Regions from separate parts of the Cellvibrio sp. pealriver genome, predicted to be linked through region 3. Evidence: predicted binding sites of a transcription regulator. Region 3 holds the regulator's gene; each other region holds the start of a gene.

Region 1 (9,998 bases), 910 kb from region 3:
CATGAATAAAATCCGCGAAGACAGTCCAGAGTATCTGGAAAAAAAACGATTTTTCGATTCCCTAATGACTGTTTATGGACGAAAAACCGTTCTTGAAGCACTGCAAGATAGTTCCACATTTATATATCGACTACATTTAGCCAAGAGCAATAAAACAGCATCCATCCTTGATGAAATAATAGAGCTTGCAAAAAGCAAGGGCGCAGAGATTGTTTTTCATGATCGTCAGGCGTTGTCACGCATTTCGAAAAATGCCAACCAAGATCAAGGGGTTGCAGCAGATTTACAATTACGTGGATATGCACTTTATGATGAGTTTTTAAGCAAAAGTCATTCACAAAAAAACTACACCCTGCTCGCGCTTGATGGGGTACAAAATCCCCAAAATTTGGGAATGATTATACGCTCAGCTTGTGCAGGAAACATTGATGGAATTTTGCTGCCACAAAAAGGTAATGCTCAAATTGACCCGCTTGTTATCAAAGCAAGTGCTGGCACCGTATTCCGCGCACCACTCTTACGCTGTAAAGATTTGGCGCACGCATTAATAGACTTTAAAAAAAATGGCGCGCTTGTTTGTGCGTTATCGTCTCACGCCACAAAAGAGCTAAAGAAGTTCTCTCCCGATGCCCCCTGCATCTATGTACTTGGAAATGAATCTGAAGGTATTTCTACGGAAATATTTAACCTATGCAATGAAAAAATTTGTATCCCCATGAATAATGGCGTTGAGTCTTTAAACGTTGCCGTCACTGCGGCGCTCATTGCATTCAAATAATATTTTTACCACCCAGGCCCCCATAAAAAAAGAGGAGTTAAACTCCTCTTTTTTTATGGGGTAGCTCAATTACAACTTATAACCATCCTCTTCATGCAAGCTTAAATCAAGACCTATGGTTTCTTCTTCTTTAGTAACACGTAATCCAGATGTGAAGACCCCCGTCAATTTCAGCAAAACATAAGTCACTATGGCGGTGTAAACAAATGTAACGATTACCCCCAGAAGCTGCACCCCAAGCTGCTCACTCATTGAGTTTATGCCAGCCGCAAAACCTTGTCCGCTAAATGCACCAAGCTCAGTCGAAGCAAATACACCAGCCAAGATAGTACCTAAAACACCACCTATTCCGTGCACAGGAAACACATCCAATGAATCATCAATTTTCCAGACACGCTTAACCAACTGGGTCATCACAAAACAAATAATACCGGCGGCCAAACCAATTATTAATGCACCACCAGGGCCAACATAGCCAGACGCGGGGGTAATTGTCCCCAGGCCTGCAACCATTCCGGTAACAATGCCCAAAACGCTTGGTTTTCTAAAGCGCATCCATTCAATAGCCATCCACGCCAAAGCTCCTGCAGCAGCAGAAATGTGTGTTACAAGCATCGCCATGGCAGCATTACCATTAGCAGCCAAGGCGCTACCTGCATTGAATCCGAACCAACCCACCCAGAGCATCCCTGCGCCAGTGACAGTCATTGTCATGTTGTGTGGAGGCATTGCCGTTGTCGGAAACCCATTACGCTTACCAAGCACAATTGCCGCCACCAATGCAGCAACGCCTGCCGTAATATGCACTACAGTACCACCAGCAAAGTCCAATAAACCTTTTTCAAATAACCATCCGGATCCAGCCCAAACCCAATGGCACACAGGAATATAAACAGCAAATAACCATAACGCCGAAAAAATTAACATGGACGAGAATTTCATACGCTCAGCAAAAGCGCCCACAATTAATGCAGGAGTAATGATGGCAAACGTCATTTGATACATCGCGTGTAGACTTAAAGGAATGTCACCTGCAAGAGCATCTTCAGAGATACTCGCCATAAAAACCATACTAAAATCGCCGATCCATGCATTACCGGTACCGAAGGCCAAACTATACCCAGCAATAAGCCAAAGTAACGAAACCAAACAAGCAATTGCGAAGCACTGCATCAACACCGACAGAATATTTTTAACGCGAACCAAGCCGCCATAGAAAAGAGCCAAACCTGGCAGAGTCATGAATAATACAAGAGCAGTAGAGGTCAATATCCAAGCTGTATTGGCAGCATTAAGTGAGGCCTCTTGGGCAAAAACACTCTGAGCTGGAATCGCCAGTATTGCGCCCAATAACATTTGAATGGGAAAATTCATCGTTTTCATAAGTACCCCGTGATGATTTTTAGATTAAATAGTGGTTGGCTCTGCTTAGCTTATTGCCTCATTTTGAATCAGAATTTGTTAATTAGCTGACAAAATTTGAAAAAGTTAAACTATCGCAGCGCTAAAATAGATCACTTTTGGGGCAAAAAAAGACAAGCAGCAACAAAAAACACAAAAGGCGCGCTAAGAAAGCAAATACCAAGCCATAAAACTTTTCTCTATATTTTTCATGCAGATATGAAAAAATGAAAACCCCCAATAAAACAATATTGCACCATTAAAAGGCGCAATCAAAATTAAATGCACCGCATAAGATCATCGCCAGACTCCAAGCGTTATTACTAATGACCTTATGCCCAATTCCTGATGGAGCCATCCTTTGACCAAATGGTTGATTCTTTTTCTCTTACCCCTGTGCTTATCTTTAGCGCTATCACGCATTGTTATTCTTTATTTGGGGGGGCGTTTATTAGATACGCCCAATATGCGCAGCTCACATGAAGAGCCAACACCCAGAGGTGGTGGAATAGCAATACTAATTAGCACACTCATAACAACTATCATTGCAGTCATTTTGGGATATTTAGAGGAACGCATTGTTTTTTGGCTAATCATTCCAATCAGCCTGATATCACTCCTTGGGATTTGTGATGATTTTTTTAATCTAAGCGTTAAATTACGTTTGCTTACGCAAATATCTATTGCCACATTCGCAGTGCTTTTTCTTATCATCACAGAACAATCTTGGAAATACCCTTCTGCACAAGACTATATAATGATTTTAGCAATGATTTTGTTCTCCACCTGGATGACAAATTTGTATAACTTTATGGATGGTATTAACGGATTAGCTGCACTAGAAGCGATAAGTGTATGTATGGGAATGATTTTTATTTATACATTCCAAGATATGCATCAAGACAGTACATATATAATGTTTATAGTAATGGCTTGTGCGTTTGGGTTTTTATTTTGGAATTTTCCAAACGCCAAATTGTTTATGGGGGACTCAGGAAGTTTATTGTTAGGTTTAAGTTTTGGCCTTCTTGTGATTGAGCACTCCCGCGAAAACTATAGCCTGACTGCTGCATGGATGATAATGCTTGCTGTATTTATTGTAGATGCAAGCTATACGCTATTTCATAGGATTATTAGTAGGCAAGCTTTTTCACAAGGCCATAGATCACATGCATATCAAAAATGCGCACGCATTTATAAATCACACACATCCATCACGTTGACAATAGTCGCCATCAATAGTCTGTGGCTGTTCCCATTAGCTGTTGCAACCAGCGCAAACATTCTTAATCCTTTAATAGGACTTTTGATCGCCTATGGGCCATTAATTTTTATTGCCAGAAAATATAATGCAGGGCATCCAGACTAATCTTCAAGCAAAGATTTAGTAAAACCATTATCCGACAGATCACCCAAATAACCTGTAGGTACTTTGAACAATAAAGACTTTACTTGGGCGGCATCCCCAACATCACAAGCAAGCGACAGCTCACGCAAAAACAGCTCCATCTCTCGCCATGAAACATATTGCTCCATTGCGCGAAAAATCCTACTGTGCTCCGTAGGTGAAACGTTATCACCAATAAGCAACTCTTCGAATAATTTTTCTCCGGGTCTTAACCCAGTGTAACTAATATCAATATCGCCATTACGGTCATCCTCATCGCGCACACTTAAACCGGAAAGATTGATCATGCGTCGAGCAAGATCGACAATTTTTACAGGCTCTCCCATATCCAATACAAAAACATCACCACCATGTCCCATTGTTCCAGCTTGAATAACCAATTGCGCGGCTTCACGGATAGTCATGAAGTAACGAATAATATCTGGATGAGTGACTGTTACAGGCCCTCCCTCTTTTATTTGCTGGCGAAAAACAGGAACCACAGAGCCAGAAGAGCCAAGCACATTGCCAAATCTAACCATAACAAAGCGGGTAGCCGTTTGTTTTTCAGCCAAGCTTTGTAAAATCAACTCAGCTAAACGCTTTGAAGCCCCCATAAGATTCGTAGGGCGAACAGCCTTATCAGTTGAAATAAGAACCAATAACTCCACGCCTGTTTTTATAGCGGCTTCCGCACAATATAGTGTTCCGAATACATTATTCTTCATTCCCTCTACACAATTATTTTCAACCAAAGGGACATGTTTATACGCAGCCGCGTGGTATACCGTTTGAACAGCATGATTACCCATAAGCGATTCAAGCAACACACTGTTTTGCACTGAACCCAGAACAGCCAGCAGCTCTACCTGATCAATGTTTTTACCTATGAGTTCACGCTCAATACTGTAAAGACTAAATTCGTTATGATCTAAAAGTATGAGTTTTTTTGGCTTAAGCTCAATAAGCTGGCGACAAAGTTCACCACCAATAGAACCGCCAGCACCCGTCACTAACACCACTTTATTAAAAACAGATCCCTCCATCAAATGAGGCATTGGTTGCACACTATCCCGCCCCAGTAAATCATCGATATCTACGTCGCGAACATTTTCAATGCGGGCTTTTCCAGAAACAATATCGGAAAATTCTGGAATTGTTTGGACATTAATATGATAGCGCTCAAGTTTTTTTATGATATCAAGCCTTACGCTATGTGAAGCTCGCCCCAGAGCTAGCAGCAACTTATTGGCACCAGTAGCTGAAATTAATTTCGGAATAGATTTTGGCGAGTAAATTTTAATGTTGGCAAGCAAAGTGCCATGTAAAAATTTATTGTCGTCAACAAATGCTACAACACGATATCCCGTATCTTGTAATGCCTGAAGCAATTGATGACCAGTGCGTCCAGCACCGTAAACAATAACAGGAATAGCTTCTTTTGCAGGTAGTGCACCAAGCATTAAAATAATCTGTCTGACCAGCAATCTTGGCCCACCAATCAAAAAAATCATCAGTGCAATATAGATAAAAGGAACAGAGCGAGGGATTTTTGAGTAAGTCATGAAACCCGAGACTGCTAATGCAGCACCAGATAAAAACACACACAAAACAATAGTAACAATTGCAGGTTGGGTCATATATCTAAGGATTGCCCGATACATTCCCAATCGAATAAAAACAAACAAACTTGTAAATATCGTAATAGCTACTGCAGCAAGCTCTTTGCCGGTAATAACAATATCAAATGTCCCTAAGCGCAGACAAATCGATAGATATACACCAATAGTTATCGCCAAAGCATCGTACGCAAGAGAGATGAATCGTTTTGTGGGACGAGAGGCTTCAAATAATCTTCTGAACATAAGCAGCAACTCAAGCGAGGCACACAAAACGAAAAAACTATATTAGGAGGGGATTTACAGTATGAAAGGAAATAACTTTATTCGATCTTCTGTGTATATATATGGACAAAAAACTTCCAATCACGGTTTCGTAATACTCTCATTAACGCGATCACGCATTTCCTTACCAGGCTTAAAGTGAGGAACATATTTTCCCTCAAGCACGACAGCATCTCCGGTTTTTGGATTTCTACCCGTTCTTGGAGCACGATAATGCAATGAAAAACTTCCGAAGCCACGGATTTCTATTCGCTCACCAGCAGCAAGGATATCAGACATATAATCAAGCAATAACTTGACCGACATTTCGACATCTTTGATAGTCAACTGATTTTGTTTTTCGGTAATGTATTCAATCAATTCTGACTTTGTCATAACCTGCTCTCTGTTATTTAAAAACGTTCAAGCAAAACAACCAAATAACTACTACAAAAACTTATGCAAAGAAGAAAACACAACATTATAGAATTAGTGAGTCTGTGGCCGGATTTTTTCCGACCACAGACGATACAAAGTAAAATTATTCTTTACTTTGCATTTGAGCCTTAATCAGATCGCCCAAAGTTGTTGGTGATGCTTGATCAGACTGTTTTGCTGAAAGCTCTTTAATTGCAGCCTTTTCATCTTCCACATCTTTAGATTTAACTGACAAACTAATGCTACGATTCTTGCGATCTACTGCAATAATTTTAGCTTCAACTTCATCACCCACTTTAAGCAAGTTACGAGCATCTTCAACTTTCTCACGACTCAGCTCAGATGCTTTAAGTACAGCTTCAACATCATCAGCCAAAGTGATCACTGCAGCCTTAGCTTCAACTTCCTTAACAATACCTTTAACAACTGCACCTTTGTCATTTACAGAAACATATTCTGAGAATGGATCAGTTTCAAGTTGCTTGATACCGAGAGAAATACGCTCGCGCTCTGGATCGATTGCCAATACAACAGTTTCCAGCTCATCGCCTTTCTTATACTTGCGAACAGCTTCTTCGCCAGCTTCGTGCCAAGAGATGTCTGACAAATGAACCAGACCATCAATGCCACCGTCCAAACCGATGAAAATACCGAAGTCAGTGATTGACTTGATTTTACCGCTGATCTTGTCGCCTTTCGCGCAAGTGCGAGCAAATGCATCCCATGGATTCTCTTGACATTGTTTCAAGCCGAGAGAGATACGACGGCGCTCTTCGTCAATATCCAGAACCATAACTTCGATTTCATCGCCCAACTGAACCACTTTGGATGGGTGAATGTTCTTGTTAGTCCAATCCATTTCAGAAACGTGGATCAAACCTTCAACACCCTCTTCCAGCTCAGCGAAGCAACCGTAATCGGTAAGGTTGGTTACTTTAGCTTTAACTCGAGCACCCTCTGGATAACGCTTGGTGATAGCCAACCATGGGTCTTCACCCAATTGCTTCAGACCAAGGGATACACGGTTACGCTCACGGTCAAACTTCAATACTTTAACGTCGATTTCATCACCAACATTTACAATCTCGCCTGGATGCTTGATACGCTTCCACGCCATATCGGTAATGTGCAGCAGACCATCTACGCCGCCCAGGTCAACGAAAGCACCGTAATCGGTAAGGTTCTTAACAATACCTTTAACCGCCTGACCTTCTTGCAGGGTAGCCAACAGCTCATCACGCTCAACAGAGTTAGCTTGTTCCAATACCGCACGGCGAGAGACAACAACGTTGTTACGCTTTTGGTCCAATTTGATTACTTTGAACTCCAGCTCTTTACCTTCAAGGTGAGTTGTTTCGCGCACAGGGCGAACATCTACCAAAGAGCCAGGAAGGAAGGCACGGATACCAGCAACATCAACGGTGAAACCACCCTTGACCTTACCATTGATAACACCTTTGATGACTTCTTCAGCAACGTGAGCTGCTTCGAGGATTTTCCAAGCTTCAGCGCGCTTGGCTTTCTCGCGGGACAGTTTGGTCTCACCGAAACCATCTTCCACACTTTCCAATGCTACCTGGACTTCGTCGCCGATCTGGAGATTCAACTCACCCAGTTCGTTACGGAATTGTTCTGCGGGAATAACACCTTCAGATTTCAAGCCAGCGTGGACAGTAACCCAATCCTTATCAATGTCGATAACTACGCCAGTAACGATAGTACCCGGAACCATATCAACGGTTTTCAGGCTTTCTTCAAATAACTCAGCAAAACTTTCAGTCATACTCATGGTGATACCTATAAAAGAGCTCAATCATAAAAATGATTGGCCTGTGCCGCATGGCCAGTCATACGGGTCAGTTAATGTAAGACGAGGTTCCCTCAGGCTGGGTGTTGTAACCATCGCCACTGCTGAATATGCACAAATGGTAAGATATTAGCAGGTGCGCAAGGGTATCCGAATGCCCTTTATTTTTCAAGGGCTTAGCAATATATGCTACACCATGCAAATGATGAAAATTGTCAGAAATATAGTAGAGAATGAGGGCATTAACGCTCAAATGCCCTCATTAAATCAATTACTTACAACACTCAAACCACGCCCTACTGCATAATACTGGAAGCCCAAGTTATGCATTCGGTCAGGTTCATAGAGGTTACGACCATCAAAGACAACCGGGTTTTTGAGTGCAGCCTTGAGCAAATCGAAATTAGGCGCTCTAAAATTTTTCCATTCTGTGCAAATAATTAGGCCGTCAGCCCTCTCCAACGCAGCCTCTTTTGTACCAACGAGTTTAAGATCATCTCTCATACCATATATGTGCTGTGTTTCTTCCATTGCCACCGGATCAAACGCTTGCACTTTAGCGCCAGCAGCCCATAGTGATTCCATTAAAGTTCTACTGGGAGCTTCTCGCATATCATCAGTGTTGGGCTTGAACGCCAACCCCCACAAAGCAAACACCTTTCCTCCCAAATCACCGCCAAAATGCCGCTCGATGTAACTAAACAATTTATGCTTCTGTGCTTGGTTGACTCGATCTACCGCTTCCATCAGACCTGCGTTGTAATCGACGTTTTGTGCAATATTAATCAGCGCTTTGACATCTTTTGGAAAACAAGAGCCTCCGTAACCACACCCGGGATAAATGAAATGATACCCAATACGCGGATCAGCACCGATACCATTCCGAACCCTCTCAATATCAGCGCCTAACAGCTCGGCTAAATTAGCCATTTCATTGATAAAACTGATTTTAGTTGCAAGCATTGCGTTAGCTGCATATTTGGTTAGTTCTGCAGAGCGGACATCCATAAAAATCATACGGTCATGGCTTCGATTGAAAGGAGCATAAAGCTCTCGCAGCAACTGCTCCGCCCTTTCACTATCGGTACCAACGACTATACGATCCGGCTTCATAAAATCATTAACAGCGGCACCCTCCTTTAAAAACTCCGGATTAGAAACCACATCAAATGCGATATTCACATCCCTCGCCTTGAGCTCTTTAGAAAGGGCATCCCGCACAATTTCAGCAGTACCGATCGGTACGGTTGATTTATTAACAATAACTCGATAATCAGTTATTCGTTGGCCGATAGTTTTTGCAACTGCAACCACATACTGAAGATCAGCCGAACCATCTTCACCCGATGGGGTTCCGACAGCAATAAATTGCAGCTCACCATGCTGAACCGCTTTATCCATATTAGTCGTAAAATTTAGAAGTCCATTCTGCACAGCCTGCTTAACAATCGATTCCAATCCCGGTTCATATATTGGAATTATACCTACATTAAGGTTATCCACTTTTCTCTGGTCAATGTCTACGCACAACACATCATGCCCTACATCAGCCAAACAAGCGCCGGTTACCAAACCAACATAGCCAGTCCCAAATACAGTAACTTTCATTAGAAACTCCCTAGCCTTTTAAAATATTTAAGAGCGCCCATAACTGTCTTCATAGCGAACAACATCGTCTTCCAGTAGATACGGCCCTGACTGAACCTCAATTATTTCTAAGGGTATTTTCCCCGGATTACTTAATCTATGTTTTGTGCCAACAGGGATATAAGTGGACTCATTTTCTGAGAGCAAAATAGTTTCATCGCCTTTTTGAACCAAAGCAGTTCCTTTTACCACAATCCAGTGCTCTGCCCTATGGTGATGAATTTGTAATGACAAGCTCCCACCAGGTTTTACCCTTATCCGATTGACCTGATATCGATCACCAGAATCGATCGCATCATAACAACCCCAAGGTCGATAAATTTCTCGGTGCTGCAAATGCTCGGAACGATTTTGTTTTTCTATTTGAGTGATAATAGACTTTACCTGCTGAGCCTGAGATTTATCAGCGACTAACACTGCATCAGGCGTGTTAATAATCATTAAATTATTAACACCCAAAGTGGCCACCAATTTATCTTGAGAAAAGACCAAGGTATTAGTTGAGTTGATATCAATACTATCCCCAATTAAACTATTTCCTGCATCATCTTTATCCGAAAGATCCCAGAATGACTTCCAATCACCTACATCACTCCAACCAGCAGCCAGAGGAACACAAACGACATTTTTACTTTTTTCCATCAAAGCATAATCAAT
Region 2 (9,998 bases), 1.2 Mb from region 3:
CTTCTCTGCGTGATTGCAGCAAACGCAGTACCGCGAATGCTCAGTAACTGGATTGGCTGCAGGTTTGCAACACGCTCAACTACCCGACCGGCGTAACAAGCACGAGCAAAGACATTGTGTGCTTCTATGGCGATGACATCGGTCACGGGCTGGCTATCAACAAGAGCGGCCACACCCGGCAACAGATTTTTACCGAATGTCGTTGCACCGATCAGCACGTAAGAATAACCATCAACAAACGCTGCCAGCCAAGGTACAAAAACCTCTGCTAGCTGGAATTCACAGCGTTCGTCATCCACTACCAGAACTTGCCGGACTCCCGGAATTGCCGCGGCAATATCAACAGCCGATCCACATTTCCATCCTGCCAGCAACAAGTCCACGTTCAATGCGCCAAATTCCCGCAGGCGGGCAATAGCGCCCATCACTCTCCAATTGATATCGCAAAACTCTGTACCATCAAGCTCAATAACAACCAATGCTGCGCGTGATTCATGTGTTGCACTCATATCACCCTGGCCTCCTGCCGCAGTTTTTCCACTAACTCCGCCACACTACCCACTTTAATGCCGGGCTTACGTTCAGCTGGAGCCTGATAACCCAATACTTGCAAACGGGGTTCAACATCCACGGCCAATTCAGCGATGGGAATAATAGCAAGCGGTTTCTGGCGCGCCTTCATAATATTCGGCATAGTGGGATAACGCGGCTCATTAAGGCGCAAGTCTGTTGTAACGACGGCAGGCAAACAGAGCGCAAGGGTTTGCAGGCCGGCATCCAATTCTCGCGTCACCCATATTTCATTGCCTTTTAGCTCGATTTGCGAGGCAAATGTCGCCAGAGGATACTTGCATAAGGCTGCCAGCATCTGGCCAATCTGGTTGTGGTCGCCATCAATAGATTGCTTACCCAACAGCACTAACCCCGGATTTTCTTGCTTGACGACATCAGCCAACACCTTGGCTTTACCCAATGGCTCCAGAGGTATATCCGACAAAATATGGATAGCGCGATCCGCTCCTAATGCCAGGGCACTCCGTAACTGTTCCTGCACGACTGAAGCACCGATACTGACAACCACTACCTCATTGGCGATGCCACGCTCTTTAAGGCGGATGGCCTCCTCGACTGCAATTTCGCAAAATGGATTCAACACCATTTTGGTATTGGCAACATTTACACCGTTTCCATCTGCGAAGGGACGCACCTGAGTATTTGCATCCGGTACGCGCTTAATAGCTACTAAAATTTTCAAGACGCTTTCCTTGTGTATGAAAGAAAATCAAAATATAGCAAATAACCTTGCATAATTTGAGGTTATTTACGGAAGTAACTGTGGGTGCAACTGCAATAGCACAGGAAACAACCAACCCGGACTAAAAACAGCTTATGTACGTTATATCGCCCATTGCGTACACTGCCGCCCTAATTCTACTGACGGATTCAACGGATTCTTTATGCGCTTGATCAAACCACTCTCCATTATGTGTATTTGCCTGTTTCTTTCTGCTTGCGTCTCATCGCTGTTAATCGGCAACCAATTACAAAGCAAGCTTATGTGGTCATTCTTAAAACCATTGGTGGGGTTCGACCCGAATGAAGTCAACTTTTTTGAAGCCCCCATCATTAAGGACCGGATGACGGCATTATTGGGCGATAAGTATGAGCCCACCATGAAGTTGCTACGCACCGCCCAGGAAATCCAACAGGAAGGCGCCCTGTTTTATGTGGCATCCCGCTATGCACCACCGCAAGCAAAAGCCATTACCGACAAGGCAGCCATGGTCTGGAATGCAGACACCAACCAAATGGCGGTCATGCTGATTAAAGATGGCACTCCCGAAATATTCTCTGAACAAATCGAAGGGGCAAAAGAGAAACTTACTCCCGTGCTACCACAAGAACTACAACGTGCTTACGACAAAGCACAGGCGGCCAAAAAAGCCGTCGAAGAAAAACAAAAAGCATTGGAAAATGTTCAGGATATTATTAATAACCCTGTGGAAGCGGTAGCGGAGAAGGTCAATCAAAAAGTCGATGCCACCGTGAATGAAGCAACAGAAAATGCACAGAAAAAAGCGCAGAAACAACTCACCCCGTTACTGCCTGACGCGGATAAAAAGCAACGCGAACTTGAACAGGAACAACTTGAATTTGAAGAAGCACTAAAAAAAGAAGCGGAAGAACTGAAAAAATCCCCCTAAGCAATGTCGTTCAGAAATTGGCTCTCTCGCGCAAACGATTTTCCACCAATTGCAAATCGTTTGCGCTACACACCTCAATACTGTCAGACGCTGGCATCAAATAAGGAATAGTATGCGTGAGTGGAATTTTCTCCTCGCGCATAAAATCGTCAACTTTAAAGATATAAATTGCACCATTGGGCATGTAAAGCGATGGCAGGTCTTTCCTGCAATAATACGACGAATGCTCACCCGCTAAAGGATGCAAAAACTCTCCGCCGCCAACATAAGCTCTGACATACGCATTATTGATTTCATAAACACTAATAAGGCTGCGGCAAGTAGGGAAATCCTTAAACTCAGCCAAGGCTTCACGAATATGCCTTGCCGTGCGTAGCGGTGATGTGGGTTTTAATAAAATAATAATATCCTTCGCCGCCGGTTTAATACGGTGAATAAATTCTGCCACGACAGCATCCAGTGGTGATTCATCTTCTGCGAGATGCGGATCGCGCTTTAATCGCTCTGTATTATAGTAGTGGGCTACAGACAGAATCTGGTCATCATCGGACGATACATAAATTGCATCGACAACTTCTGAACCATGGGCAGCCTGAATACTGTATGCAATCAGGGGTTGCTCTAATACAGGCGCAATATTTTTTTGCCACAGGCTTTTAGACCAACCGCGCGCAGGAATAAGTGCGAATACCTTTGACATAAGCTACCCAACCTTTAATTGTGAATAATTAAACGGCTCATTTATCAAATAGCTAAAGAATAGGTATATAACAAACTATGATTCAAAGATCACGATACAGCAAAGAACAATAAGCGATCAAAAAATGTGGGGAAATAAAAAAACTGCAGATGTGCATATCATGCACATCTGGATAAAAATTCGCGTAAGGTTAATTACGCGAATTAATTGTTTTTGGATGTGAAAGGTAAACGATCAAGAATACCGTCCAAGAAATCGCCCGTAGAGTTGAGCGAGCGGACAATTGACTCCATCGCCTGGAACTGCGCCATCAGACGCGCTCTATAGGCATCGCTGCGGCGAGTCAAATCAGTTTCATCTTCTTTGACTCCCTTAATCTCTTTATTAATATTGTCTTCACGCTCTTTGATGACACCAGATGATTTGAGGTAGTCATTCACAATATTGGTCAAACCACCAGCAAAGCCGCGTGAAAATGTAATAGTGCCTCCAGTTGCGCCTGGTTGCACTGTCATGCTCAAGCCCTCTGCATCAGATCCCAATGCAGGTAGTAATACATTGCCATAACCAAACGCTGCTTGTCCGGCGACAGTGCCACCAACATCCGTACCCGATACGCCAGCACCGAGAGCAATCCCCAAATCCGCCATATCGCTCGATATCGCTGTAAATTCAATTTTACTGGAGCTGCCATAAGTATTGGATGTGAATACCAACTTTCCTGCCTCAACACTCACCGCCAGCGTTGATTTCACGGTTTTCAGGTTACTATCCAGATTGATCAAGCTTTGGATTTCAGCAGCCAACTCACCTTCCGTTGTATAGGTTTTTCCGGCAGGTAATGTAATCAAAGCAGTTTCGGTGCCGTCTAACTTCAACTTGAAGTTGTAATCCTTACCGGTGGTATCTAATGGAAACGCAACGCCTATTGCTGCGCCGGTCAGCTTACCTTTTGATGGTTGCTGGGTAATCACAACATCATAAGTACCGGGTTTACTTTTTGCTGTGTACTTGGAAACTTCAAGGTTCGTAACCGACGCTGAAACCTTGGGAACAAACAAATCACGCACCTTATCGAAATGGGTATCGATTGCTGCGCGAAAACCTGTATTTTCCTCATTTTCAATAATTTTCAGCGAGCCGTCCCTCTCAGTGCGAATACCCAAACTGGAAAGTGCGGTAAAACCATCGCTTAATCCAGGGATCGAACTGGAGAGAAAATTACGGATACCTTGCATCAGGTTTTTTGCTAGAGGATCAGTTTTCAAACTGCCGTAATCTTTCAGTTCCGCATCAAAACCAACCAGTTTCTCAACTTCTGTCTTAAACGTGTTGTATGCGGTTACAAAGTCACGGATGGTTTTTTCTGCAACCGATTTATCTTCATTAATTGAAATACTGATAGTTTCGGTCAACGAGGCACCGAATAAATCAAACTCCAAACCATCGATAACATCTTTGATTTGGTTGGATTCGCGGCTTACCAATAAGCCATTCACACGCACTTTTGCATCCAACCCTTCTTGTTGTTGGGTCAAATTACGCGTGGTTTCATTGAAATTAAAACTGGCAAGGCCAAGTGCACCGGGATCTTCTGTTGCGGTGATTTCGATTTCATTCTTGGCACCCGACTTGGATGTCAGGAGCAGCTTATAAGAACCACCATCACTCACGATGCTGGCAGAAACACCCATATTTGCTTTATTGATTGCATCGCGCAGACCAATCAATGAGTTGTTCCCATCATCGATAGTGATTGTCCCGCCGGCAGTTTTGCTAGAGTCAACTTCAAAATCGTTTAATCCTGCATTCCACTCCCCCAAACGGATGACCAAGGTTCCTTTACCAATAGGGTCAGTCATGGAGCTAAACGTACCGGAACTGAGTGATTGGGACTGAGCTGTTTGCTCGACTTTGATTTGATAGCCGCCTGCAGCCGCTTTCGCATCCAATTTGGTGATGCTCAGGAGGTTGGTATCAGGCACCGATAGCGATTTGGCGTTAAATGTATCGGAGCTACCCAAAGCGGCTGCCGCTGTTTCAAGTTTGGATAAAGAGCTACGCAGCAAGCCGTAATCAGATATCTGGGTTTCCAGTAAGGTTTTTTTGGAGGTCAGCCTGTTTGACTGCACCATATGGGCGGCTTCAGTTAACTGGTCAGCCAGCTTATTCGAGTCAATACCAGAGCCAGTCCCCAGCGCACTGATGATGCTGGAACCTGTCGCGCCATTATTGTTGGTTGTGCTCGATGTACTGCTCACCATAGGTACCTCCACGCCAAAAATTACCGCTTGCTATAAGTTAGCGGCAGCACACGGGTAAACTTTAGCCGGTTTTGCCGCTTTTTAAGGAAAGATTCTCCTTATATTCAACAGGAGCACAAACTACGCCAATTCCTGTATTTTTATGCGGAAAAACCCTTTAAATCAGCTTAATCGCCAGTATAAAGAGGCAAGGTAAAGAAAAATGTGGTTCCTTTACCCAAAGTAGAGCGGTAGTCAATTTTTCCGCCCATCCGCTCAATAATGACCTTGGTAATACTCAAGCCCAATCCGGTTCCATCGCGTCGCCGGGTGTTTGACGAATCAGCCTGGGCAAATTTCTTGAAAATATGTTGGCGGAAGTCATCTGCCATACCCTGCCCTTCATCAATGACCGATATTTTAATGTTGTCTCCTTCACTCACCAGCACCACCCTCACAACCCCATCCAGAAAAGAAAACTTCACCGCATTCGATATGAGGTTGGCCATGATTTGCAAGAAGCGGTCTGAATCGAGATTGGCGACTGCAGCCATGGCAGTTTCTGAAGGTGCATCCAACTGTAAGGTCACCCCATAACGTGCGCCATACCCAAAATTTTGCTCGATAGATTGTTGCAACAATGGATACACCCTGTGCGGCTTAAGGGTTAGTTGCACCTTACCGAATTCCAATTTTTCTATATCCAGAATGTCATTTACCAACCGGGATAATCTCTCCGCATTACTACTGGCAATTCCCAGTAAGTCATTTATATTTTTGGGAAGCTCGCCCATGCTGCCACTGGTGACAATACTTAACGCGCCTTTTATTGATGTTAAGGGCGTTCGTAATTCATGACTAACGGTAGAAATAAATTCACTTTTTAAGCGCTCTACTTTACGCCGCTCAGTCGCATCATGAATGATAAAGGTAAAAAATTTACGGTCATGGATTTCCACAGGGCTAACACTCATCTCGATAGCCACTTCTTTTCCACTACTACAGCGCCCGACGCTTTCACGCAATTCAGGTGCTACTGTTTGCGTACTATTGGATACAAATGCATCGCTTAACCCCGGAATTAAATCCACGATATGCAAACCGGGAAATTGCTCCAGAGGATAGTGAAGCAGTTTTGCTGCAGCCTGATTTGCTTTTTGAATAACACCATGTTCATCCACTACCAATATCGATTCGACCGCATTCTCCAAAATAGCAGCCAGCTCTTTAGTACGTTGCTCAACCAGATTGGTAATATGCTGTGTCCGGCCACTGATCAACAGCAAAAAACCACCCAACAAACTGCAAAACAACAAACCACCAGCCAATACGAACCAGGATTGCAAACTGACATGCTCATTTAAAAATTTTTCTGTCGGGTTAATTGCCAACAGCAGCACCCTACCACCAATAGCAATTTCTTTCTGATAGATAAGTTCTTGTGCGTAAGACGGCACATGTGATTCGCCTACACGATAAAATACATGCGGCGTATCAGGCTCCGTCACATCAACAATGTCGAGATGAAAGTCATCAGATGAGAACGGGATTACTGCGGCATTAATCAGATCACCAATACGCACAATCGCTGTTGCATAGCCCAAAATATGTTCTCTGCGCTCTACTGCTGTATGCAAGCGCTTGATCGTGTCATACACGGGGAAATACACAATCACACCTGGTGATCGTTGAGTATCGTTCAACAGCTGCACTGGTTGTGTCATCGCAAATGCGCCACTATCCCGTGCGCGGCTCACAGCAATTGCGCGAGTGGGATCAGATGCAACATTAAACCCCAAAATAGACGCATTTTCTAACCATGGTTCCACATAAGTAATAACAACATATTCTTCTTGTTCAGAAGCGACACTGAATGCGCCATTGGTATTTTTTTCATTAATATAAAAACTCGTTATACCTTCTGCATGCATTTCATTTTCAAAGGCAACACGTTCACTATGCATTATTCGCCGGTTCCATGAAAATCCGGACACGCCCTGCTTATCAACAAGCACATCATTGATAAATGCTGAAAACTCTTCACGGGTAACTTCTTCTGAGGCTGAAAATAATCCGCGCAATGTTGCTAGTGTATAAACAACATCCGACATACTGGATTGAACCGCATCATCAACTAAACGCGCTTGCTGCTGAAATTGATCAGCGAGTTTTTTTTGTTCGTTGTTACTCGACATAACAAACACAGCAACCACAATCAGACTGCTCACAACCAGCGGTACGCCTACGGTAAGACGACGCCCTCGCCAAAAATGCTGCGGCTCTGCAAACAACACACACATCAACGGTGTAGCGATCAATACACCAATTGTGTCGCCCGCCCACCAGGTCCACCAGCTATACAGGATTTGTTTGGCTTGGATGACATCATTAACCCACAATGCCAATACACCTACACTTGCACTTAAACCGGTAGCAACAGGACCTCCCAACGCAAAAAACGCAAAAATTTTCCGTTCATCGGTCAGGCTATCCGGGAACCCCACAAAGTGACGAATCAGCGCGCCTCCTGCAAGGCTTGCTAACACACTGCCACTGGCAATTTCAGCCGCGAGTAAAACAACCGGTGCGGACAGTTCAGAAGCATTACTGACAGAAATATTCAGCAACAAAGAGCCGAGGAAAACCCCAACCCCCATTGAGTATCCCCAGATCAGCACAGCACCTAACGCAATTCCCAATGGAAGAAACAATCCGGTGACAAAGCCAGGAGGAATGGCTAGAAGTAACGACAAGCGCCCGGCAATCACATACACCAACGCCAGTAAAAGAATACGCAACACCCACAGTGCTGCTGGCATACGCCTAATATTGATCATGCATTGCAATCCGGTTTTTCGCTTCCTTAAGACTAGCCGAGCTCTTTGAAACTGGCCGAAAAAAAGCATAAAAAAACCGCCGCAACATAATTGCGACGGTTTTTTAAGTGCCGGAAGGCGCTGTGTTTTCTGTGTATCGAAAACCTGACTTACCGGAGCAGCTGCAATACCTGCTCAGGGCGAGCATTGGCTTGCGCCAACATCGCTTGGGCTGCCTGTTGCAAGACTTGTGCACGGCTCAATGCAGCGGTTTCTGCCGCAAAATCCGCATCCACGATGCGCGAACGCGAGGCCGATGTCTTTTCAGACACGTTTGCCAGGTTGGACATAGTAAAGTCCAAGCGGTTATTGATTGCACCCAACTGCGAGCGAGCATCGTTAATGGTGGTCAACGCGTTATCGATAACACCCAACGCTTTTTGTGCACCTTCAACTGAATCAATACTGATAGACGCAATCGCAGTACCGAATGCACCGTCAGCCGTTACGTTGGACTCAAGCAAGCCGAGTGTTGCAGCAACCGCATTAGGTCCAAGTTTGATACTGATAGGTGAACCATTAGCACTGGTCAATTTAATGCCGCCTGCTACAGACTCTGTCGCAGCATTGATTGTCGCGGGCGCTGCAGTACCTGTTTGGATTTGCAGGTTTTCAGCATTCAGATCTACCAATCCATCGTTGGTGCCATCTACACCAAACGTGATTGCTGCAGTGTGCCCCTCTAATACGACGCGGGTTCCCAACAACGACGCGCTAACACCGGTCACGTCGGATTTCGCGTTAAAGGCGGCAACCACTTCTGAAATACTGGTTAAGCCGCTGATATTAATCGGCTCACCATTCATCAGGAGCGGCGACGTAATGGCTGTTAAATCGATACCACCAAAATCCAGTGTGGTCGTTGCAAATACTTCTGCGGTCACACCGGTATCTTGTTGTGAGGCATTAATCGCGTTGACTTTTCCTAACAAGCTATCGGTGTTTTTATTGGAGATAATCACACCATTGATTGACAAGTCGCCCACATTCCAGGGAGCAGCAGGTGTTGTAATTCCAATACCTTCTACTTGTCCCGGGTTGGTATTTTCACGGAAACCAAGTGCGTTCAGTTGCGCCAGCGTTCCGGTTGAACCACGGGTAATCGTAATTGGATCACCATACTCAGACTCAAGCACCAAACGACCTGCATAAGTACCATTGATATTACCGCCTGCCGAGTTTGCAGGCACACTACCATCAGTAATGGTGAAGCTCGCCACATTAATACCGGCAATACTGAGCTTACTGTTCTCACCTACTGCAGCATTTAATAATCCGCCGCTTTCAGTGTTGATCTTGTCTGCCAATTCTTTCAGGTTTTGAGTGTTGGAAACCTGAATAGTGGTTTGTGTTCCGTCGAGTTTGGTAATCGCAATTTCAAATACTTGCCCTTCCTCAAGCACACCGGTACCAGCACCTGTTGCTGTTGCCTGAGCGTAAGTTGAGGCATCAATACCCAACACATTTTTGTTAATCAAATTGATTAATTTATCCAGTGTTTGCGCAGGAACTACTGGTGGGCCAGCTAATGCATAGCCGTTAAAGCTCTCCAGTGATTTAGCGATAGATTGGCCATTGATCAAAATGTCGTTTTCATTGATCAACAGTGTTGAAAGGTCAATTTGACCGCCCAACATATCCACACCCACAAAGCCCATACCCAAGGTTTTTGCATCCATGGCGGGGATTTTCATGGTGATGGTTTGGCCTGCATCGGAACCGACTTGCAGATCCACTTTTCCAAGCGAACCATCCAATAATTTTTGGCCGTTGAAGGATGTTGAAGTCGCAATACGATCCAATTCCAAAATCAGCTGCTGTACTTCCGCATCCAGTGTTTTGCGGTCTGCATCGGAATAAATTCCGTTAGCGGACTGAATGGAAAGTTCGCGCATACGCTGCAAAATGTTGGTCGATTCCTGCAAGGCACCTTCCGCGGTTTGGATCAGCGACACACCGTCGTTCGCGTTACGGA
Region 3 (9,998 bases):
GATATTCCCCGTGTGTTTGCGCACACCCCCATGCTGGACGCATTGATGGTCATGTCGGACAAAGGTTTTGGCATGACGACAGTGATGGAAGGTAATGATTTGCTCGGTATTTTCACCGATGGTGATTTGCGCCGTAGTATCGACAAAGGTGTTGATATCCGCACTGCAACAGTGGGTGAATTGATGAACACTAACCCCAAAATGCTGCGCGACAACACGCTGGCTGCAGAAGCGCTGGCGTTAATGGAGCAAGCAAAAATTAACGTTTTACTCATTACCGACGAACAAAAAAAACTTGTCGGTGTCGTAAAAATCAATGACCTGCTGCGTGCAGGCATTATTTGATTGACCCAGCCAATCATTGCACTTGGACACGCCTGAATGAACCCCGATTTTTGTACCCAAACCGAATTACATGAACGCGCTGCGCGCATCAAACTGTTGCTGCTGGATGTGGACGGAGTACTCACCGACGGGCGTCTTTACTTCGGCAACCAAGGGGAAGAATTCAAATCGTTCAGCACACTGGATGGACAGGGCATCAAAGCACTGCAAAAAACCGGCGTTAAAGTCGGCATTATTACTGGCCGCACCAGCAATCTGGTCGCCCGCCGCGCAAGCGATCTGGGGATAACGATATTGGTGCAAGGGCGCGAGGACAAATGGGAGGCACTACAAGACATTTTGCAGGAGCATCCTGTAGCGCTTGAGCAGATCGCGTTTATGGGAGATGACTGGCCAGACTTGGCCGTTATGACCCGCGCGGGTCTCGCACTGACAGTGGCAAATGCCCACTCCAGCGTGGTTGAGCGCGCCCATTGGCAAAGCCGGGAACGCGGCGGCGAAGGTGCCGTGCGTGCAGCCTGTGACCTCATCATGAAGGCGCAAGGTACATTCGATACCGCACTTGCACCTTATCTGGCAGATGCATCCCTATGAGCCTGTTAACCCGCGCGTATCGTGTACATCAATATGTACCCGGTCCCTGGATACTGGCTTTTGTACTGGTGATCTGCTTTTTTGCATTTTCACTGCGCCAAAAAGAAGAGCTGGTTGGATATGAATATGACCCAAGCAGCTTTCCCAACATCTACATGAAAGAAGTGGAAACACGCGAATTTGATAACACCGGCAAGCTTCACTACCAGCTATCAACGCCACAGGTAACCCATTTTCAACTGCAACAAGAGGGTGCATCGGCTCAGGATTACACATTGATTGAGCAGCCCATGATGATGTTTTACGACACAGACACCAAAGCGCCATGGCAAGTTACCGCCAATACCGGGCGCAGTGAGGCAAACGGCGAATTGATCCGCCTGCTCGATAACGTGCTCATCCAACAGCAAACGCCCACCCAGGGCTTGATACAAATCACCACCAGTGAGCTGCAAGTGCGCGCCAGTGAACAATTCGCGGAAACCGACAAAGCTGTTAAGATGCGCAGCGCCAAAGGTCAGATAGATGCACTAGGTATGGATGCCGACCTGGCGCAAAGTCGGCTTCAGTTAAGATCCCAGGTTAAGGCAGTTTATGATCCCCGCTAAATTACGCTATTGGTTATCTCCTTTGACGCTCATGTTGGCGGCAATAATGTCCCCAACCACAAGCCTCGCATTACCCAGCGACAAAAACGAAACCATCCGCGGCTCTGCTGATAACCTCACGGTAGACCAGAAGAACGGAGTGGCGACCTACACTGGCTCGGTCAAAATCCAGCAAGGGTCACTTATCATTTCCGCCGATTCTATTGTGATTCACACCAATCCCGACAGCAGCGTCGAAAAGATGATTGCAACAGGCAATCCGGCACGCTTTCAGCAACAACCGGAAAAAGACCAAGGCATAGTGACTGCCGCCGCCAAGCAAATTACCTACACCCCCAGCAATGAACATCTGGTACTGATTGAAGATGCCTCTGTTGAGCAAAACGGTGCGGTAATGAGCGGCCCACACATTGATTACGATTTAGTCAAAGAAGTAATGAAAGCCGCAGGTAACAACAACAGTAGCGGCGGTGAGGGGCAGCGCATCGAAATTGTGATCCCACCCAAAGCCGGAAAAGCCGAGGATGCGCAGTAATGCCCAGTTTGCACGCACGCCATCTCGCCAAAAGCTACAAAAAACGCAAAGTGGTTATTGATGTATCCATCACGGTGGAAAGTGGCAGCATCGTCGGATTGCTTGGCCCCAACGGCGCAGGAAAAACCACCTGTTTTTATATGATCGCTGGTTTGGTGCCTGCCGATAACGGCACCGTATTGATTGACGAGCGAGATATAACCCAACTGCCCATTCATGGACGCGCCCGTGCAGGTATTGGCTATCTCCCGCAAGAGGCGTCTATTTTCCGTAAGCTGAGCGTGGCGGATAACATCATGGCAATTCTTGAGACCCGTAAGGATCTCAACCGCCAGCAGCGTGATGAAAAACTGGAATCACTGCTCAACGAATTTCATATCACCCATATCCGCGATAGCCTGGGTATGGCCCTCTCCGGCGGTGAGCGCCGCCGCGTGGAGATTGCCCGCGCACTGGCGACAGATCCGCAATTTATCCTGCTCGATGAACCTTTCGCCGGTGTTGATCCTATTTCGGTCAATGACATCAAAGAGATTGTCCGTCACTTGAAAGACCGTGGGATTGGCGTACTGATTACCGACCACAATGTGCGCGAAACACTGGATATCTGCGAAACAGCTTATATCGTCAGTGAAGGGCACATCATCGCCGAAGGTGATGCTGAAACTGTGCTGAGCAATAACAAAGTGCGCGAAGTGTATCTGGGCGAGCATTTCCGCCTCTAAACCCTACTTTCAGACGGGATTTCCGGTGTTACAAACTGCCCATTCCCTGCGCGTTTAGTCACACACAAACAACTTGACAAGTAACATTCTTTATACATTAGGCATAAAGCTTGCTTAAGCTTGTTGCTTGAGGCGCAAACCCTGACTAAACTCCACGTATACCGATGTTTTTCATCCTGCGTTTAAGGGTTTGTCGTCCGTACAATGAAGCAATCTCTCCAGCTCAAACTCGGCCAACAGCTGACCATGACCCCACAGTTGCAACAGGCAATCCGCTTGTTACAACTATCAACTCTGGATCTGCAACAGGAGATCCAGGAAGCGCTCGATTCCAACCCCATGTTGGAGGTTGAGGATAGCTTCGATTCTCCCACGCAAAACAGTGACTACGAAGGCAGCGAACAAGACAAAGCGGATTATGACCGCCAGCTGGAAATTGCAGCAGAAAGCGGTACCGATAACAGCGCAGAGTTTACTGCCAGCGACAATTTCTCCGCGAGCACCGATAACTACGCTGATAGTTACAACAACGACAATAACTACAATGAAAGCGATAGTTTTGGTGAAAGCGACACTTTCAGGGAAAGTGAATCCATAGGCGATACCGATGTTTATGGTGAAGGGGAAAGTTTTAGCGCCGATAGCGGTGACTGGAGCGACTCTATTCCCAGCGACCTTCCCGTGGATACAAGCTGGGATGATGTCTATCAAGCCTCATCCAGCAGCAGCTCCAGCAATTACGACAACGAAGATAGCGACTTTGAAAGCCGCCGTGCTGCCACTGACTCCCTCTACGATCATTTGATGTGGCAACTTAACCTGACCCCTATGTCAGACAGGGATCGCATTCTGGCTATGGCCATCATCGATGCAGTGGAGCCCAGCGGCATGCTCTCCATCAGTATCGAGGAAATCTTTGAAGGGATGGGTAGCGATCTCGATGACCTGGAACTGGACGAAGTTGTTGCCGTACAAAAACTCTTGCAACAATTTGACCCATGTGGTGTGTGCAGCCAGAACCTGTCCGAATGCCTGTTGGTACAACTGCAGCAGTTTGATCCAAAAACGCCATTGCTTGATTCGGCAAAATTAATCGTCAAACAATATTTGCCGGTGCTAGGCAGCCGCGACTACCGGCAATTGATGCGCCGCACCAAGCTAAAGGAAGCTGAGTTAAGTCAGGCGATTGCCCTGATCCAGAGTTTGAATCCGCGTCCGGGCGATATTATTGCCAGTGGCGACACCGAATATGTTGTGCCCGATGTATTTGTAGAAAAACGCGATGGCCGCTGGATTGTGGAGCTGAATCCGGATATTGCGCCGCGTTTGCGTATCAATGCTGATTACGCCTCTATGGTAAAGCGTGCCGACTCCAGCAGCGACAACACCTTCCTCAAAGACAATTTACAGGAAGCCCGTTGGTTCCTGAAAAGTTTGCAAAGCCGCAACGAGACCTTACTCAAGGTGGCAAGTTGTATTGTTGAAAAACAGCGTGGCTTTCTGGATTACGGTCCTGAGGCGATGAAACCGCTGGTGTTGCACGATATTGCTGAAATTGTAGAAATGCACGAGTCCACTATTTCACGTGTCACCACACAAAAATACATGCATACCCCGCAGGGTATTTTTGAGCTGAAATACTTTTTCTCCAGCCATGTCAGTACCGACAGCGGCGGAGAATGTTCTTCAACAGCAATCCGCGCCATCATCAAAAAACTGGTCAGCGCGGAAAATCCAAAAAAACCGTTGAGTGATAGCAAAATTACCGACTTGCTCGCCGAGCAAGGTATACAAGTCGCGCGCCGTACTATTGCCAAATATCGCGAATCGCTCAACATTCCACCATCGAATGAGCGCAAAACAATTTAACCTGATGCAGATGATCACATTGGGAACTTACTGAAAAGTTTCAGGTACATTTAATAGTTCGGACAAAAAATTCATGGATGTAATGCGAGGTTACCTAACCGTAACCGTTTTGTTTCTAGCGAGAGGAAGTATCTATGCAAATAAATATCAGCGGTCATCACGTAGAAGTTACCGATTCAATGAGAGATTACGTTTCCAGCAAACTGGAGCGCTTGAGCAACCATCATGACCGCATTACGAGTACCCATGTCATACTCTCGGTAGATAAACTGATCCAAAAAGCAGAGGCCACTATTCATGTCAGTGGTAAAGATTTATTCGCCGATGCAACTCATGAAGATTTATATGCTGCCATCGATGCCTTGGCCGACAAGCTCGATCGCCAATTAATTAAACACAAAGAGAAAATGCGCAGCCATCGCTAGGGCGATGCGTGCACTGACGTTAACCATATGATGCGCACTGGTTGCTTTGGCACCAGTCGCCATCGATCAGGGAGATGCCCAGCATCACTTTTTTATGCAAATCCAATCCCTCATCAGCCCCGGCCGCACACTCTGCGGCGTAGACGGTGGCAGTAAAAAACGCGCGCTGGAGTTACTTGCCAACACCATCGCCCAAGACATTCCCGATATCGATGCTGACGAATTGTTCCGCCGGTTAATTGGACGCGAGCGACTTGGCTCCACAGGTATTGGTCACGGGATCGCCATTCCACATTGTCGTGTTGAAAACTGTAGCGGCACAGTGGGCGCATTGATCACCCTTGCCGATCCTATCGACTTTGATGCAATCGACTCCCAACCTGTCGATATTCTATTTGCCATGCTGGTGCCGGAAGATGCGCACAGCGAACATCTGCAAACCCTCGCAGCACTGGCAGCAGCACTGAATAATGCGGATTACCGCCAGCGTTTGCGCGCCGCATCCAGCAATGAAGCGCTCTTCCAAGCAGCCTTAATGACGTAAGCGGGTTCAATATGCATCTGGTAATTGTCAGCGGCCTTTCAGGTTCAGGCAAAAGTACAGCACTCCATGTTCTTGAGGATGTGGGGTTTAACTGTATCGACAACCTTCCCGTCAGCCTGCTACCTGCGCTCGTTGCGCAAATCCAGATTCACAAAGATGACCAACATCGCTTTGCGATTGGCATAGATGTGCGCAATGCCTGGCAGGACTTGGCCATGTTCCCGCAGATGATCAGCACTCTGAAGGAAGCACACCTGCCCTTTCGCACACTTTTCCTGGATTCACAGCCATCGGTATTGATCCAACGCTTCAGTGAAACCCGGCGCAAGCATCCACTGTCTGACAAACACACCAGTTTGGCAGAGGCAATTAATGCCGAGCAGCAATTATTGGAGCCCATCCGCGATTGTGCGGATCAGGTGATCGACACCAGTCATTTAAACCTTCACGAATTGCGCGATCTGGTCAAAGAACGAGTCGTTGGTCGTAGCGAATCCACCATGGCAATTTTGTTTGAATCCTTCGGTTTCAAACACGGTGTGCCAGTAAACGCCGACCTGGTATTTGATGCACGCTGCCTGCCCAATCCGCATTGGAAACCGACTTTGCGGCCACAAACCGGGCAAGATCCTGACGTTATTGAATTTTTGGAGGAGCAGGTAACCGTTAAGGAGATGTATGAAGACATCGAACATTACCTGACGCGCTGGTTACCGCGCTATCAATCCAATAACCGCAGCTACATTACGATTGCGATTGGCTGTACCGGCGGGCAGCACCGCTCGGTTTATCTGGCAGAGCGACTGCAAAAGCATTTCGACAAAAGCTTCCACGATGTACAAGTGCGTCATCGCGATATCAACAAGCACAAGAAACACTAAAACTTTCAAGAACCAAACACAGACCCCGGCAATGTTTACTGACACTCTCGACATTATTAACAAGCGCGGCCTTCATGCCCGTGCCGCCGCCAAGCTCGCTACGCTGGCCAACCAATTTCAGGCCAAAATCATGGCGCGAGTGGGGGAAGGCAATTGGGCGGATGCCAAAAGCGTAATGTCATTGATGCTGCTTGCCGCCAGCTGTGGAACCTGCTTGCAAGTCAGCGCCGAAGGCGATGATGCAGAAGCAGCAATGAATGCGATACGCGCACTGATTGCAGATCGCTTTGAAGAAGGCGAATAAATCACCTATTGTTTAACAAATAGCCACGCAGAGGTTGTTGTTCGGCAGCAACTCCTCTAAGCTGCGCGCCCTTTTATTGATTCAACCGCGACCGCATTACCATGGTTTACAACTACGACGATATCAACCCAGATGATTACATCCTGAGCAAATCGCAGGTCAAGCGCGATATGCATGCGCTGCAAGCATTGGGTGAAAGTTTCATCAATATGAATGAAAAGCAGCTGGCACAGCTTCCCTTAAGTGAGGAGCTATTGGATGCCATCTATCTCGCACGCAAAATGCCACTTAAGGATGCGCGCCGCCGCCAGATCCAGTACATCGGCAGGCTGATGCGCGAAGGCAATCACGAAGAAATCCAGGCTGCGGTCGATAAAATGCAAAACCGCAGCGACCAGTACGTACATCGCCAACATCAAGTTGAACGCTACCGCGATCTGTTAATCGAAGGCGATAAGCAAATTTTCCAGACATTGGTGACATCCTGCCCAGGTATTGATGTGCAGCACCTGCGCCAGTTGATCCGCAGTGCGCAAAAAGAGCGCGAAGAAAACAAGCCACCAGCGAGTGCGCGCAAATTGTTTGGCTTTATCCGCGACCAACTGGAAAAACAGGATTAGTGATTTGTCTAACTGACATTCAAAAATAAAGGCACCTGAGGGTGCCTTTATTTTTGAATACTGGGATCATCGGGAGTGCGCAGATTGTTCGTCTCAGGTGGTTTTTGTTCTTCTTTTTTGACACTGTCACGCAGGCTTTGCTCACTCTCAAACAGTCGGTTAAAGCGCATCTTGGGATCATCCCAACTGCCTTTAATGGTGTAACTGACACTTGTCGCCTGATCGACCTGCTTTTTGAATAGTTTACTGACAATGTAAATCCCAGCCGCTGCAGGCAAGCCCGTCGCCAGTGCGGTGTAGAACGTCATGTTTCCTGCCACCGGTAAAGTCGCGACCAAACGGGTATTCAGGGTTTCATCGCGTAGATTAATACTCCCAGCCATTTGCATACCACTCGACGGGGTCTTCACCGCCAGAGGCTCTTCAAAAACCAAAACGCCCTGATTGAAACGTACTTTGCCGTTGACGTGATCGTAAGCAAGCCCGCTCTTGTAAAGATCAGAAAAATCAAACCTGAGCCGCCGCGCCAGAGTGTCAAAGTTGAGAATCGACATCAGGCGCAATATGCCATCGCCAGCACTGGCATCCCGTTTGAAGCTGCCCTCTTCAATCTGGATCGTCATTTCACCGCCAAGATTGACCAGTGCAAAATCCTGTGGCGAACCGGGCCAAAATAAATCAGCTTGGTAATGTGCTTTTTTACTTTCCAAGGTGTCCGGTTTATCCCAGGCACGCAGCACTTCGGCCATATTGCCAGCACTCAGGCTGCCAATAAATCGTGTTTGCACCCCCACAGGGGTGTGTTGCCAGATTAACTTGGCACCTTCCGCAGTATTGTCGATACTGCCTATTGTCACTCCACGAATACTGCCGCGGATGTTATCAATTACCGCCCCTTTGGCATCCGGACGCACCCGCAAGGACCAGTTGCCGTAATTGTTGCCATCCATAAACAAGGCTTTGAGGGTGATATCAGCAAGCGGAAGTTTACGAGGATCCAGAACCTCTTTTGGGGTTTCCGCTTTTGGCTCTACCGCGGGTGCCTCAAGATCGCCGACAGCGCTATTGGCATTGCTCGCCAAACCAAGTGCTTCGCGGCTCAGGGAGAGCCGTTCAAGATCAATTTTCAAGGGTACAAATTGGTTATTCGGCACCATCACCTGACCAGCAAGAACCGCATTGTCTAGCTGCAGCTCCCAACCTGCAGGCACAGGCGATGCGATAACATTCAGGTTTTCCAGCACAACCGCACCCAATTTGTACTGACCCAACATCAGTTCCGCACGAAAGGGCAATCCAGCCACTTGTCCAGCCGTATCATCAGCCGGCGCTACTGCGGCAGAGGAATCCTGCCCATAGGCAACCGCGGGCGCTAAACGCTTGGTGTAAGTCTGATAGCGTGCCTGCACTTTTTTCCAGACATCCAGATCAATGCCGGGCAAGAATCCAGACACCAGAAACTCAGGTTGATCACTGAGTTTGGCATCGCTAGCAAGAGCAATATTGGCATTCAGTAGGCGGTTATTTGTGCGCTCCAGCCGTAACAATGCCTGGACATCCGCGTTATAACGCACATCTATTTGCGCCTGTTTCTCTTGCAACCAAAATTTGAAATCCAGCGGGCGCTGTTCCTGCGCTGTTTTTCCGTAAGGCGCTGGAAGATCGATAGCAACGCCGGTGAGATTACTGCTGATACTGACCAGCGCAAGCGCCTGTTCGGTAAACGCATCTGCTGATACGGCAGGCTCTGATGTACTGGCTGTATCGGCTTCAGGATCAGTCGTGATTTTTGGGGGACGATGGAACAACTCTACCACCGCCTGATAAGGAAGCTGCCCGCTCATAAACAGCAATTCCGGGCGCTTACTCCACTGGGCAAGGTGATTAATGTCGGCTGCACCACGGATATTGATCAGGGTTTTGCTGTGATCTTTTGCTTTTTGGTTGCCGAGCTGCACTTCAATTGGCTCATCAAAAAAGCGCGCAGTGAGAACATCGCTACTGATTCCGGTATCGCTGTTGTAGCTGATATGGCCGTGCAAATCATCCAGGCTCAAATTGAGGTTTTGCAGCTCAAAACGAGGGACTCTCAAATCCACTTCGACTTGCTGGTGCATCCCCTCAGGCTTTTTTTCACCCGTCCCGATAGGAATATCCAGATCGAGACTGGCCTGCATATCGCCTTGCATAAACCAGGAATCCATACTGCTGCCGAGATACTGGCGCAACATTCCCTCACGCAGTACGCGCACACCGTCGCTGGCATCACCCTGAATCTGGCCAGTCACTTGTAACAATGAGCCTTTGCCTTGCGCGCGCGGAGCAACCCGCACTTCAGCGCGTGCTACCCGGCTATTGAAAAGCGCTGCATCATCAATGCTGGCAGCAACCCGTGCATCGCTCACCAGCAGGCGGCCATCCAACTGTGCCAGTGCTGGCCACCCGGGGTGATAGTTGAGCTGGGCATCTTCCAAATCCAGATACAACTGGTAGGTGCGCGCCATAGGATTTTTAGTGTTGAGCGTACCGCGATAGACAAACCCGGCCT

Evidence for each region. The regulator sigma-54, encoded in region 3, starts transcription at its own class of promoters, with help from an activator protein. The targets are predictions, from matches to a motif close to TGGCACANNNNTTGCNNT.
Region 1: the regulator sigma-54 is predicted to act here: its motif matches at 2,350-2,367, upstream of VC28_RS06240 (ammonium transporter).
Region 2: the regulator sigma-54 is predicted to act here: its motif matches at 5,279-5,296, upstream of fliD (flagellar filament capping protein FliD).

Annotation. Positions count from the first base shown of each region.
Region 1 is NZ_KQ236688.1:1,481,791-1,491,788, forward strand. It holds gene rlmB (23S rRNA (guanosine(2251)-2'-O)-methyltransferase RlmB) at 2-778, shown strand; gene VC28_RS06240 (ammonium transporter) at 848-2,161, opposite strand; gene VC28_RS06245 (MraY family glycosyltransferase) at 2,541-3,548, shown strand; gene VC28_RS06250 (polysaccharide biosynthesis protein) at 3,545-5,431, opposite strand; gene ihfB (integration host factor subunit beta) at 5,552-5,845, opposite strand; gene rpsA (30S ribosomal protein S1) at 5,991-7,670, opposite strand; gene VC28_RS06265 (UDP-glucose dehydrogenase family protein) at 7,962-9,302, opposite strand; gene VC28_RS06270 (mannose-1-phosphate guanylyltransferase/mannose-6-phosphate isomerase) at 9,330-9,998, opposite strand, start outside.
Region 2 is NZ_KQ236688.1:1,179,697-1,189,694, reverse strand. It holds gene VC28_RS04965 (electron transfer flavoprotein subunit alpha/FixB family protein) at 1-509, opposite strand, end outside; gene VC28_RS04960 (electron transfer flavoprotein subunit beta/FixA family protein) at 506-1,255, opposite strand; gene VC28_RS04955 (hypothetical protein) at 1,458-2,204, shown strand; gene VC28_RS04950 (acylneuraminate cytidylyltransferase family protein) at 2,215-2,904, opposite strand; gene fliD (flagellar filament capping protein FliD) at 3,108-5,168, opposite strand; gene VC28_RS04940 (CHASE domain-containing protein) at 5,336-7,984, opposite strand; gene VC28_RS20075 (flagellin N-terminal helical domain-containing protein) at 8,134-9,998, opposite strand, start outside.
Region 3 is NZ_KQ236688.1:2,387,850-2,397,847, forward strand. It holds gene VC28_RS10385 (KpsF/GutQ family sugar-phosphate isomerase) at 1-345, shown strand, start outside; gene VC28_RS10390 (KdsC family phosphatase) at 382-939, shown strand; gene lptC (LPS export ABC transporter periplasmic protein LptC) at 936-1,547, shown strand; gene lptA (lipopolysaccharide transport periplasmic protein LptA) at 1,594-2,082, shown strand; gene lptB (LPS export ABC transporter ATP-binding protein) at 2,082-2,807, shown strand; gene VC28_RS10410 (RNA polymerase factor sigma-54) at 3,012-4,676, shown strand; gene hpf (ribosome hibernation-promoting factor, HPF/YfiA family) at 4,811-5,101, shown strand; gene ptsN (PTS IIA-like nitrogen regulatory protein PtsN) at 5,196-5,645, shown strand; gene rapZ (RNase adapter RapZ) at 5,657-6,526, shown strand; gene VC28_RS10430 (HPr family phosphocarrier protein) at 6,558-6,830, shown strand; gene yjgA (ribosome biogenesis factor YjgA) at 6,932-7,450, shown strand; gene VC28_RS10440 (YhdP family protein) at 7,498-9,998, opposite strand, start outside.